2 regions of the Pelagovum pacificum genome follow, and region 2 is predicted to be linked to the other one. Evidence: riboswitches for the same ligand, from Rfam matches in the RefSeq annotation. Region 2 holds a riboswitch; the other holds the start of a gene.
The links. Region 2 has a riboswitch for thiamine pyrophosphate ahead of I8N54_RS06700 (YkoF family thiamine/hydroxymethylpyrimidine-binding protein). Riboswitches for the same ligand answer to the same signal wherever they lie in the genome.
Positions count from the first base shown of each region.

Region 1: it holds a riboswitch for thiamine pyrophosphate, as region 2 does, so the genes downstream of both, thiB (thiamine ABC transporter substrate binding subunit) here and I8N54_RS06700 (YkoF family thiamine/hydroxymethylpyrimidine-binding protein) in region 2, are expected to answer to the same signal.

Region 1 covers NZ_CP065915.1:38,291-44,164, reverse strand. Annotated here, with positions in the region: gene I8N54_RS00220 (alpha/beta fold hydrolase) at 1-140, shown strand, start outside; gene I8N54_RS00215 (hypothetical protein) at 450-728, opposite strand; gene I8N54_RS00210 (thiamine ABC transporter ATP-binding protein) at 725-1,420, opposite strand; gene I8N54_RS00205 (ABC transporter permease family protein) at 1,407-2,912, opposite strand; gene thiB (thiamine ABC transporter substrate binding subunit) at 2,909-3,883, opposite strand; TPP riboswitch at 3,922-4,032, opposite strand; gene I8N54_RS00195 (dicarboxylate/amino acid:cation symporter) at 4,128-5,486, opposite strand; gene I8N54_RS00190 (BCCT family transporter) at 5,654-5,874, opposite strand, start outside.
Region 2 covers NZ_CP065915.1:1,336,332-1,342,205, forward strand. Annotated here, with positions in the region: gene I8N54_RS06675 (DUF1007 family protein) at 1-541, shown strand, start outside; gene I8N54_RS06680 (nickel/cobalt transporter) at 532-1,428, shown strand; gene I8N54_RS06685 (SCO family protein) at 1,518-2,105, opposite strand; gene I8N54_RS06690 (DUF1775 domain-containing protein) at 2,107-3,120, opposite strand; gene I8N54_RS06695 (DUF2946 family protein) at 3,223-3,645, opposite strand; TPP riboswitch at 3,838-3,944, shown strand; gene I8N54_RS06700 (YkoF family thiamine/hydroxymethylpyrimidine-binding protein) at 3,935-4,546, shown strand; gene I8N54_RS06705 (ABC transporter permease) at 4,573-5,340, shown strand; gene I8N54_RS06710 (ABC transporter ATP-binding protein) at 5,327-5,874, shown strand, end outside.

The DNA.
Region 1 (5,874 bases), 1.3 Mb from region 2:
CGCTCGAGGGGGCCGGGCAACGGACACACGAGGCGATCGCCGGAAGCCGGCTGGTCGTCCTGCCCGGCGCACCGCATGGCTGCAACACGAGCCACGCGGACGCCTTCAACGGTGCGCTGTTGGGCTTTCTTGCGGATTGAACCGTAGGATTGACCGACGGACTGGCGGCTGCATCGAATGGTGCAGCCGCCGATGTCTTAGCGCGGCGAAATGATTGCGGGACAAGGCGATTCTTTGTTCGTGGTCATTGAGGATCGCACACGCCCGCTCCTCATCCCGACCAGTTTTCATCCGGGCCAGTTTTCATTCGGGCCAGTCCAAAAATTTTCGACGAAAATTTTGGGTGAGAAGGTATTGAGAAAAGATTGTTTTCGGTCGATTTGATCCACTGAATTACTGACGAGATGCCTCGAATTCGACTGGTTCCACCGACCTGCGCCCCGGTCCTCTCAGCGCCGGCTCAACTCCGGCTCCCGGCCGCCACCTGTCCGACAGACCCACACCTCCGCGGGCGCTTCCACGATGACCTCCACTCCGGTTTCGAGCGGCGTGATCGCCGTGACATGCAGCGCCCTTTGCGAGTTGTCGGTCGCGTCCGCAACCGCGGCGACGCAGTCCGTCTCCAGCGACATTGCCGACAGGGGGGCCGGCACGGCATAGGCCGGCGGCTCCGGCTCGGCCGTAGACGCGCAACCGGCGAGCATCGGCAACAACAGGAACGCCCTCATTCAAACCCTCCGAGATAGGTGCGCAGCGCCTCCGGCGGATCGGCCATCAGCGCCGCGCGATCATGGGGACCGGAAACCGCGCCGTCCATGACGAGCAACACATGCTCCGCAACGCGCTCCGCATCGCCGGGATCGTGGGTCACCATCAGCAGTGTTCTGCCGGGCGCGGCAAGCACGTACCGCGCGAGGTCCAGCATTTCCGCCTTGAGGGCCGGCCCGAGCGCGGCAAAGGGTTCGTCCAACAGCACCACCGGCTTGTCCTGCACGAGCGCGCGGGCCAGTGCGGCCCGGCTTTGCTGGCCACCCGACAGCGCACCGGGCTTCCGGTCGCCCATCCCCGACAGGCCGACGCGGCGCAGCACTTCGTCCACCTCCTCACGCACACCCGTCGGCAGGGTCAGCTTCGACACGAGGCCAAGCCCGACGTTCTGCGCGACGGTGAGGTGCGGGAACAGGTTGTGGTCCTGAAACAGGGTCGCGACGGGCCTCTCGGCTGGCTGTCGCCCGGTAATATCCTGACCATCGACATAGATCCGCCCCTCGACCTCGGCGAAGCCGCCGATCGCCGACAGCAAGGTCGACTTGCCGCCGCCGGAGGGGCCGATCACGGCGGTGATACCTTGCGGCACACTGGTGTCTGCGCGGAGCGTGAAGTCCCCGAGCGTCACGGTGATATCTTCAAGCGTCAGCATCGACGCGCCCTCCCCTGTCGAAGGCCCAGAACAACGTGAGGCTCAGCGCGAACAGGACCAACCCCGCACCGGCGGCGGCGTCGGTCCTGAACGCGCCCATAAGTCTATACATCGCGAGGGGCAGCGTTTCCTCACCGGGCCCTGCAAACAAGGCGATCACGCCGAGGTCGCCCATCGACAACGCAGCCGCGATCCCCCCGGCAAAGCCGAGCGGGCGTCTCAGGCGTGGCAGCAGAACGATGCGCAGGCGCGCCCAGCCAGTGAGCCCCATCGCATCCGCAAGGCGCCCGTAGGAGGCCTCCGCCTGCCGGACAGCGGGCGTCACGATGCGTACGGCGAAGGGAACGGCCATCAGCGCGTTGACGAGCGCCGTGATCGCAAGTGCCGCACTGGCGGGCGAGGCGAGCGGGTAAATCACGATGAGCAGGCCGGTCCCCACGACCAGCGGCGACGCAGCGAGCGGGAGCACCCCGGCGAGGGACGAGACCGGCCCTTTCCGCAGGGCGAGGGCCAGCGACAGCACCAGCGCGATGACGGTAGAGGCGAGCGCGACGCACACCGACCGAACCGAGGCGGCGAAGAGGCTGCCAGGCAGGTCCGGCAGTCCGGCGATCCCGCCGGCAACGATCACGCCCAGCGGCAACAACAAGAACAGCGCGGCGAGCGCGATCCAGAACGCGTCGGCCCAGCGGCTCCCGTCCCAGCGTTTCACCGTCCGGTCGAGGCCGGAGCCGAGCCCGTCGGGCACCGTCACCGCGAAAGCGACCGCCGCGACCGCCGCACAGATTGCGAACTGCACCAAAGCCAACAGCGCCGCCCGCTCGAGATCGAAATCGAAGCGCACCGCCTGATAGATGGCGAGCTCGACCGTCGTCGCGCGGGGACCACCGCCGAGGATCAGCGCGACAGCGAAACTCGACAGGCAGATCAGGAAGATCACGAGGAACGCCCCCGGCGCGACCGACCGGATCATCGGCCATTCAAGCAGTCGCCCCACCGGCGCGCCGAGCGACGCGGCAAGACGGAACCGTTCGGACGGGATCGACAGCCAGCCCTGCAGCAGCATCCGTGTGGCAAGCGGCAGGTTGAAGAAAACATGGGCAAGGACGACGCCCTCGTAGCCGTAGATGTCGAGCGGAGGCAGCCCGATGAGGGCCAGCCCGTCGCTCACCAGTCCGCGTCGTCCGAACACCGCGAGCAGGCCCATCACCGCGACGACGACCGGCAGGATGAAGGGCGCGCCAAGCAGTGTGACCAGCACGCTGCGGCCCAGAAAACGCCGCCGCGACAGGGCGCGGGCGACCGGGACCGCCAACAGCACCGACAACGCGGCCGAGGCCAGCGCCTGCAGCAACGTGAAGCGGATCGCGGCCCAGTCCGCCGGGCCGAAAGCGCCGGACCACTCCGCCCGCCACGCGACGGCACCCACGGTGCCGAGCGTCAGGAGCAGAAGAAGTCCGGCGGCCCAGAGACCGGGCCGCGTCAGGCTCATTGCGCGAGCGCCCCGCGCCACGTGTCGATGGCTGCCTCACGCACCGCCTGTGCCTCTTCCGGCGGGTAGAGCAGCGCGCTTTCGGGCTGGGCGAGCGCCTCGAAACCGTCGGGCAGGCCGCCTTCCGGTTCGATCACCGGGTACATCCAGTTCGTCGTCGGGATTACGGACTGGAAGCCGTCGGAGGCGATGAAGGCCATGAACTCGCGGGCCAGTTCGGGCTGGTCGGAGCTCTCGAGGACCGCCGCGACTTCGATCTGAACGTAGTGCCCTTCGTCGAAGGCCCAGGCGACCTTGCTGTCATCCTCTTCCGCGATCGAGTGGTAGGCAGGCGAAGTGGTGTAGGACAGCACCGCGTCGACTTCTCCATCAAGGAACAGGCCGTAGGCCTCGGACCAACCGGGGGTCACGGTCAGCACGTTGTCGGCGAGGTCGGACCAGAGCGCGCCGGCCTCCTCGCCATAAGCCTGCTCGACCCAGAGGACGAGGCCAAGGCCGGGTGTCGAGGACCGGGGGTCCTGAATGGCGATCTGCAGGTCGCTGTCGGCAAGCTCCTGCAGGCTGGACGGCGCCTCGGTCCCCTCATTGCCGACGAAGGCGAAGTAGCCCCAGTCGAACGGCAGAAAGGTATCGTCGTCCCATGTCACGGGCAGATCGAACTCTGCATCGACGCCATGGGGCGCGAAGAGGCCGGTTTCCCGCGCCTGCGCGACTAGGTTGCTGTCGAGGCCGAGCACGATGTCGGCGCCGCTGCGCGCGCCCTCGAGCCGGACCCGGGACAGAAGCGCCGCGCCGTCGCCGGCGGCGACATACTCGACCTCGCAGCCGCATTGCTCCTCGAAGACCTCTGCCACGGCGGGGCCGGGCCCGTAGTCGGGGACAAACGAATCGTAAGCGTAGATGGTCAGGGTTTCCGCGCCTGCTGTCGTGGCAGCAAACGTCAGTCCCGCGATGGTGGTCGCTCTCAGCATCAAATCCTCCAATCGCCGGACGGAAAAAAGGCGTGAAGGACTTTGCCCGTTACCTTCCCTCCGCCGGTGCGAGCCGGTTCAGGTTCAACGGGTCAGCGCGTCGCACGCGCAATCTCAGCCCGGTTTACCGGGCCCCCCGAGGTAGGCAGAGACCTAGAGCGCCCGCAGCAGACCTTCAAGTGGCAGCCGCGTCGGTCGCGCCACGACATCGCCGACGCATGGCCGGCGATGCCATGGACGAGCGTCACTCGGCCGGCTTGTGCGCCACACGGGCAAGGCGCGCCTCGGCCTCCGGGTCGACGCCGATGGCGCCGTCGTAGATCACCCCGGCGTCCGGGTTGTCGAAGACGGCCATGTCGAGCTTGCCCTCTCCCTTCGCCACGATGGTCGAGACGACCGCGTCGCCGGTGATGTTCACCGCTGTGCGGATCATGTCCATCAGACGATCGACGCCGAGGATGATCGCGACACCTTCGATCGGCAAGCCGACCTGGGTGAGCACCATCGTCAGCATGACGAGGCCGACGCCCGGCACACCCGCCGTGCCGATGGAGGCGAGCACTGCCATACCGATGACCGTCAGGTAGCCCGCGATGCCGAGGTCGATGCCGTAGACATTGGCGAGGAACACCGTCGCCACGCCCTGCATGATCGCGGTGCCGTCCATGTTGATCGTCGCGCCGAACGGAACGGTGAAGGACGCAACCGACCCGTCGACGCCGATCCGTTCCGTCACGCTGCGGTAGGTGACCGGGATCGTCGCGTTGGACGACGCCGTGGAGAAGGCGAAGATCTGCGCCGGGCGCATTTTCCGCATGAACGTGATCGGGTTCAGGCCCGCCAGCGTCCTCAGCAGCAGCGACAGCGTCCCGAACAGGTGGAGCAGCAGCGCCCCGACGAGTGTCACCACGTAGAGGATCACGGGCACGAACAGCTCGATCCCCTGTTCCGCGAAGGTGCGAGAGATGAGCGCGAAGACACCGTAGGGCGCGAACATCATCACGATGGCGACGATCTTCATCATCACCTCGTTCATGTATTCGCAGGCCGCGACGAAAGGCTCCGACCGGTCCCCCATCATCAGCACCGCGATGCCGAGAACGCAGGTGTAGAAGATCACCTGCAGCATCTCGCCGTTGGCGAAGGCGGCGATCGGATTGGTCGGCACGATACCTGCGAAGACCTGCCAGACGGACGGCGCCTCGGCCGCGCTGACACCGGACGTGTCGACGCCGGTCATGTCGAAGCCCTTGCCCGGCCCGATGATGAGCGCCAGCGTGATGGCCACCGCGATGGCGATCGCCGTGGTCAGCAGATAAAGCCCGAAGGACCGCGACCCGACCCGGCCAAGCACCCGGATGTCGCCGATACCGGTCACACCGCACAGGAGCGAGAAGAAGACGAGCGGCACGACGAGCATCTTCAGCGCGTTCACGAACATCGTGCCGACCATCCAGAAGAGGCCTTCCACGATGTAGGTGTCGATCCACTCCGATCCGATCTGGTTGAGGATGACACCGAGCACGACGCCCGCTCCCATCCCGACCATGATCTTGGTCGTCAGCGAGGCGCCGCCGCCTCCCTTGCTCGCAATATCAGCCATCGGCCTGACTCCACTGTTGAGGGACTTCAGGATGGCACGAGGTTACATAATCGCAAAACCGCTATGGCGCATGCGAGGGCGAACGCCTGATATTCGGGCAGGAATGGCACGGTCCGCAGTCCTGGCCTGCGCCGGGACGAGGGAGATACCCCGTCCCGGCGCCTGTCTTATTCTGCCGGAGACTGCTCTCCGCCGCGCGAGGGCTTGTTCGCCACCTCGGGCTGCGCGCCAAGCACGCCGGGCAGGTCGTTGGGCATGTTGTGGTCGGCCTCGCTGTCGTTGCGGAACCGCTGACGGTGCCGGTGGACCATGAGGCTGTCCCAGCGCAGTGCCTTCCAAAGGCCGATCGCGATCAGCGCCAGCACGACGGCGAACGGGAAGCCCGCCA
Region 2 (5,874 bases):
TGACGGCGAGGGGCGGTTGGCTGCGCTCGAGGTGACATGGCTCTACGACGAGTTCGAAACGCTCTACATGCTGTCCTCCTACGCGCTCGACCTGAATGACGCCGGCGAACTGGACGAGGCGGACCGCCTCGCGCTGGTGCGCGAACTCAGCATCTGGCCCGACGATTTCGACGGCTCCGCGCACCTGACGGTTGATGGCGAGGCGGTGCCGCTCGACTGGCCGGAGGGCGTCGATGCGACGCTCGAAGATGGCCGGTTGCAGAAGACCTTCACGCGCCAGCTGACCGAACCGCTGGACCTTCAGGGCGGATTGGCGGAAGTGGCCTTCTACGAATCCACCTATTTCTTCGCCTTCTCCATCACCATGCCGCCGCGCATGCTGGGCAATGCGCCGGATTGCAGGGCCGAGGTCGCCGCCTTCGATCCCGACGCGCACTCCGACCTGCAGGATACCCTGAGCACCCTCGGGCGGGAGGAGACGCCGACCATCCCCAACGTCGGCAAACTGTTCGCCGACCGGGTGCTGCTGACATGCGGGTGAGGCTGCTTCTGCTCATCGTGGTGGCCATCGTGCTGGCGGTGGCCCTGCGCGGCACGTTGCAGGATGTCGCGGAGTGGGCCGTGCTGATGCAGCGCGGCTTCCAGAACGAGATCGCGGGCGCCATCCGCGAATTGCGCGCCGGAGAGGCCGGCGCCTGGCTGGCGTTGCTCGCCGGGGCAGGGGCCTACGGGTTCGTCCACGCGGTCGGTCCGGGACACGGCAAGTATCTTGTGGGCGGTGTCGGGCTTGGCTCGGACGTCGGCGCGGCACGGCTGCTGGCGATCGCGCTGGTCTCCTCGCTGGCGCAGGCGCTATGGGCGATCCTGCTGGTCTACGGGGGCTTCGCGCTCCTGCAGGTGTCGGCGCAGCGGCTCACGTCACTGACCGAGGACTATCTCGCGCCGGCGAGCTACCTCGCCATTGCCGCGATCGGCCTGGTGCTCGTCGGTCGTGGCCTGCTGGCGCTTCGCTCCGGCGCTGTGGCGACCAGGCACGGTCACCACCATCACGACCACGACCACGACGCCCACTGCGGCCATTCCCACGGCCCGAGCCCGGAGGACGTGGCCGGGCTGCGTTCCCTCCGGGACATGCTGATCCTCGTTGTCAGCATCGCGATCCGGCCCTGCACGGGTGCGATCTTCCTTCTCGTCATCGCATGGCAGATGGACATCCGCCTCGCCGGTGCCATCGCCGTGCTGGTCATGGGGTTGGGCACCAGCCTGTTGACCAGCCTCGTCGCGGTCTCCAGCGTGGTGGCCCGGGGCCTGGCTTTCGCGAGCCAGGGCGCGGAACGTCTCGGGGCGCTCTCCTCGTCCCTGCAGGTATTCGGCGGCATCCTGATCGTCTGGCTGAGCGCAACCATGCTGTTCTATTCGCTCGCCTGACCGGCTGCCTCGCCAAGCGTGGGCGCGTCTGGCCCGGCATTCCGAACATCGGTGACCCGGGCGAGGTCGTCGCCCGGGCCGAGGCGCGATCACATCACGCTGCGAATGGTCTCGACGGCAGAGTCGGTCGGTTCCTGGTAGGCGATGGGCTCAACCAGCCGACCGTTCTCATCGAACAGCAGGACCATCGCCGAATGATCCATCGTGTAGCCGCCGTCATCGAGCGGGATCTTCGCGGCGTAGATCCGGAAGGCGCGGATGGCTTCCGCGATCTGCTCTTCGCTGCCGGTCACGCCGGAGACACCGGGCACCCAGGACACGTAGTTGCCGAGAACCTCGGCCGTGTCCCGCTCCGGGTCGACGGTGACGAAGAAGACCCGGATCTGGTCGCCGGTCTCCGCCAGTTCCTGCTGCCAGAGGTCGATGTCGGACAGAGTTGTCGGGCAGACTTCCGGACAGTGGGTGAAGCCGAAGAAGATCGCGGTCGGCTCACCAAGCAGAGACTCTTCGGTGAAAGGTTGACCATCCGTCGTCACCAGCTCGTAGTCCCCATGGCCGAGAGTATCGCTGACGCTCTCGTCGAGCCGGGGCAGCACGAAGGCGAACATCCCGACCCCGACGAGCGCGATGACCACGAGCCCCCACAGGACCATCTGTATCGATGTAAGGCGCGGCATCTCAGTTCTCGCCGCCCGAGTGGTCCATCGCGCCGTGGTCCATCGCGCCGTGATCCATGCCCTCCGCATTGCGGGCGGCGACCGGGAAGGTGAGCGTGACCTCTCCGGCGTTCTCGAATTCCAGCGTGACCTCGTGGTTCTCGCCTTCGACGAGCGGTGCGCCGAGTTCCATGAACATCACGTGGTAGCCACCCGGCTCCAGAACGACGGTCTCACCGGCAGGGATCGGAAGACCGTCGGCAAGCTCGCGCATCCGCATCACGTCACCCTCCATCGCCATCTCGTGGATCTCGACGCGACCAGCGAAGGGAGCGGAGCCGGCAATCAGCGTATCGTCCGTGTCGCCAGGGTTGGTGATCGTGACATAACCGCCGCCGACCGGCTGGTTCGGCAGGGACGCACGCGTGAAGGCGCCCGACAGCGTCAGCTCGCCGATGGTAACGTCGGCGGATGCGACATCCCCGTGCGCACCGTGGTTGTGGCTGTGGCCGTGGTCGTCTCCGCCGCCCGCGGCCACCACCGTCAGCGACGGTGCCGGGTTGGGCACGCCGCTTTCACCTGAGGTATCGGTCCAGTCGGCAGTGCCGTCGGCGCAGATTTGCGTGGTCGGGAAGTAGAGTACCGTGCCGGGCTCGATGTCCGCACCGATCGAGCCGCGAAAGACGAACTCGTCGTACCAGCCATCCTCGAGATTGCCGTCTGACCACGTGATGGTCCGGACCCCCTCCGTCATCTCGGTGCCGTGGTTCATGTAGGGCGTCTCATAAGTGCCGGTCTCGGTCTCGAGCATCCAGTCAGCCTTCGGCATGGGCTTGGCGTTGTAGAAGCCTTCGGGGAGATCGACGCTGACAGTATGCGTGGCTTGGCCGTCGCAGCCATGAGGCACACGCAGGACGGCGCGGTACGTCGATCCCGCCGGGGCTTCGCCGACTTCGAGCGTCGAATGGGCCGAGGCCGGGGCGGCCATGGTGAACGCGGCCGCTGCCATGCAGGCCGAAAGTGTAAGGTTTTTCATAAGATTATCCTGATAGTTCGCAGCGACTCGCACACACCTTCCGTGCGTCCTGTGAGGCTGCCGACAAGAGAGTGTCCCGCGCCGGTTCCGGCACAGGTCGGATCAGGAAAAGTCTGGAGGGCCCCGGGCCTGGGGGCCAAGGACGTCGGCAAGCAACACCGCCGCAGCGGGAAGCTGCAGGGGGTCGAGGCGACCGTCGATGGCGACGAAAGTCAGCGAAGCATTCTCACCCGCGATCGCCAGCGGCCCGCTGTGAACCGCCCAGTCGCACGGTCCGGAGCTGCCGCTGTCGTGGCCGGGCTCCACCTCATCGACGGGTTGGATCTCACCGTCGGCCTTGCGGACGGCGAGGATCGGACCGTCACCGGTACAGATCGTGATGTAGACCGAACCGTCCGCGGCGACCGCGGGCATCGTGCCCGGCGGCAGAAGCGCGATGAGCAGCAACGGCAGACAGACGAGCAGACGCAGCAGACCCCGGGCAAAACCGGGCCGCTTCCGCGCTGATGTCTCGTGTTTGTGCACGTGTCCGAACTCCTCGCGTCAAGCTGTAGCCGCGTGAATCGGGAAGACCAAGCGCCGCGTGATGCGGCGCATCGCCTCGTGCCGAGTTCCGGAGTTACCTCAACCAAGCCACGGAATTCATTCGGAATCCTCGGACAATTCCCGGCAATCCCGATCGGCCATTGACACTGGGCGCAATCGCTTCATGCTCTGCGGTGCAACCAGGGGTGCTCCGATCGGGGCTGAGATGCGCGGGACCGCGCGAACCCTCCATAGCTGATCCGGGTAATACCGGCGGAGCGAGGTCATCATGTTCATCGGCGCGCAGGTGTCGCTATATCCCATGACGTCCGGATTCGTGGATGTCATCACGTCGAGCCTCGGGGCGCTCGATCCCTACAGGTCGGATCTCAGGATCGAGACGGATGACGTCTCGACCCTGATGGTCGGTGCGCCGGCACCACTGATCGACGGCATGCGCGATCTCTTTGCCGCGGCCGCGCGGCAGCCGGAGCACGTGACGATGCACGTCACGCTGTCGCGCGGCTGTCCGGGCGAGCCCGATGATCCCTCCTGCCGCTGCGACGTCCTGACGGAGGCCCAGAGCCTCCCGCTGGACGAGCGGATCGCCCGCGCAAGGCAGGCCGTCGCCGACGCGCCGGTCCTCGGCGTCGGGATCGACCTGCAGTTTTCGCTCTACGTGCTCGGGCAGGATCGGCACATGGACGAGATCTACGGCTGTATCGAGTTCCTGAAGGACTCCGGCACGTTCTTCCGATCGAAGAACTTCTGCACACGACTTCGCGGCGACGCCGGCGCGACGTTCGAGGCGGTGCGGCAGGCGTTCCTCCGCTTCGGCCCCGCCGAAGGGCACGTGACGATCGACCTGACCGCGTCGGCCAACAGCCCGAGCCTGTCCTGAGGCGCTCCCCGAGCTGCCCCGAGCCAATGCGCATCCTGAGCTATTCATACCCCACGGCGCTCCTCGCGCTTGCCCTGCTCCTTGGATGGGAGGGGTACTGCCGCCTTGCCGGGGTCGAGCCGATGATCCTGCCATCGCCTAGCGGTATCGCCCACGTGCTCTGGCTGGAGCGCGCGGCGATCGCGCCCCACGTTCTTGCGACGCTCGGTGTCGCGACCCTCGGCTTCACCCTCTCGGTCGGGTTCGCCTTTGCGACGTCGGTCGTGCTGCACTTCGTCCCGTGGGTGCGGAGAGGGCTCATGCCCCTCTTCGTTGCCAGCCAGACGATTCCGATCGTCGCCCTCGCGCCGCTGATGATCCTCTGGTTCGGCTTCGGCCTGCTGCCCAAGGTGCTGCTGGTGATACTCGTCACGTTCTTCCCGATGCTGGTCAGCCTGCTGTCGGGCTACGCCGCGGTGCCGCAGGCCTATCTCGACCTGCTCCGGTCGATGGATGCAGGCCGCGTCGCGATCTTCCGCCGGGCCACGCTGCCCGCCGCACGGGGCGCGTTCCTCGCTGGGCTCCGGATTTCGGCGACCTATGCCATCGTGGCGACGATCTTCGCCGAATACGCCGGCGCGCGACGTGGGCTGGGGATCTACATCCTCGCCGCGAAGAACAACTTCCGCGCCGACCTCGTGCTGGCCGCCGTGGTCGTATCGGCCGCGCTGACCCTTCTCCTGCTCGGCCTGCTGCAACTGGCCGACCGGGTGACGGGGCGACGATTCAGGGGACCCGCCGATGCTGCGGGTTGACGGTCTGACCATACGGTCCGGCGACCAGTCGGTCGTCAGCGACGTCTCCTTCGAGGTGGCGGAGGAGCGGCTCACCTGCCTGATCGGACCGTCGGGATGCGGCAAGACATCGGTCGTCAAATGGTTGGCGGGGGTTCTGGCGCCCACGCTCGCCGCCGAGGGGCAGGCGACGCTCGACGGCGCGCCGGTGAGGCCGCCCGACCGGGCCATCGCCTACCAGCCGCAGCAGGATGCGTTGCTGCCCTGGCTCACCATCGCCGAGAACGCCGCGCTGGGCCTTTCGGTCAGGGGCATGCCCCGCACCGAGGCACGCAGGACGATCATGCCGCTGCTCGCGTCATTCGGGCTCGACGGGACCGAGGACGCCTTTCCGGCTGCCCTGTCCGGCGGGATGCGGCAGCGCGCGGCCTTCCTGCGCACCATCGTTCAGGAAAGCCGCTTCGTCCTGCTCGACGAGCCGTTCTCTGCGCTCGATGCCGTCACGCGCCTGACCATGCAGGACTGGCTCGCCGCCCGTCTCGTCGAGCGGCCGAG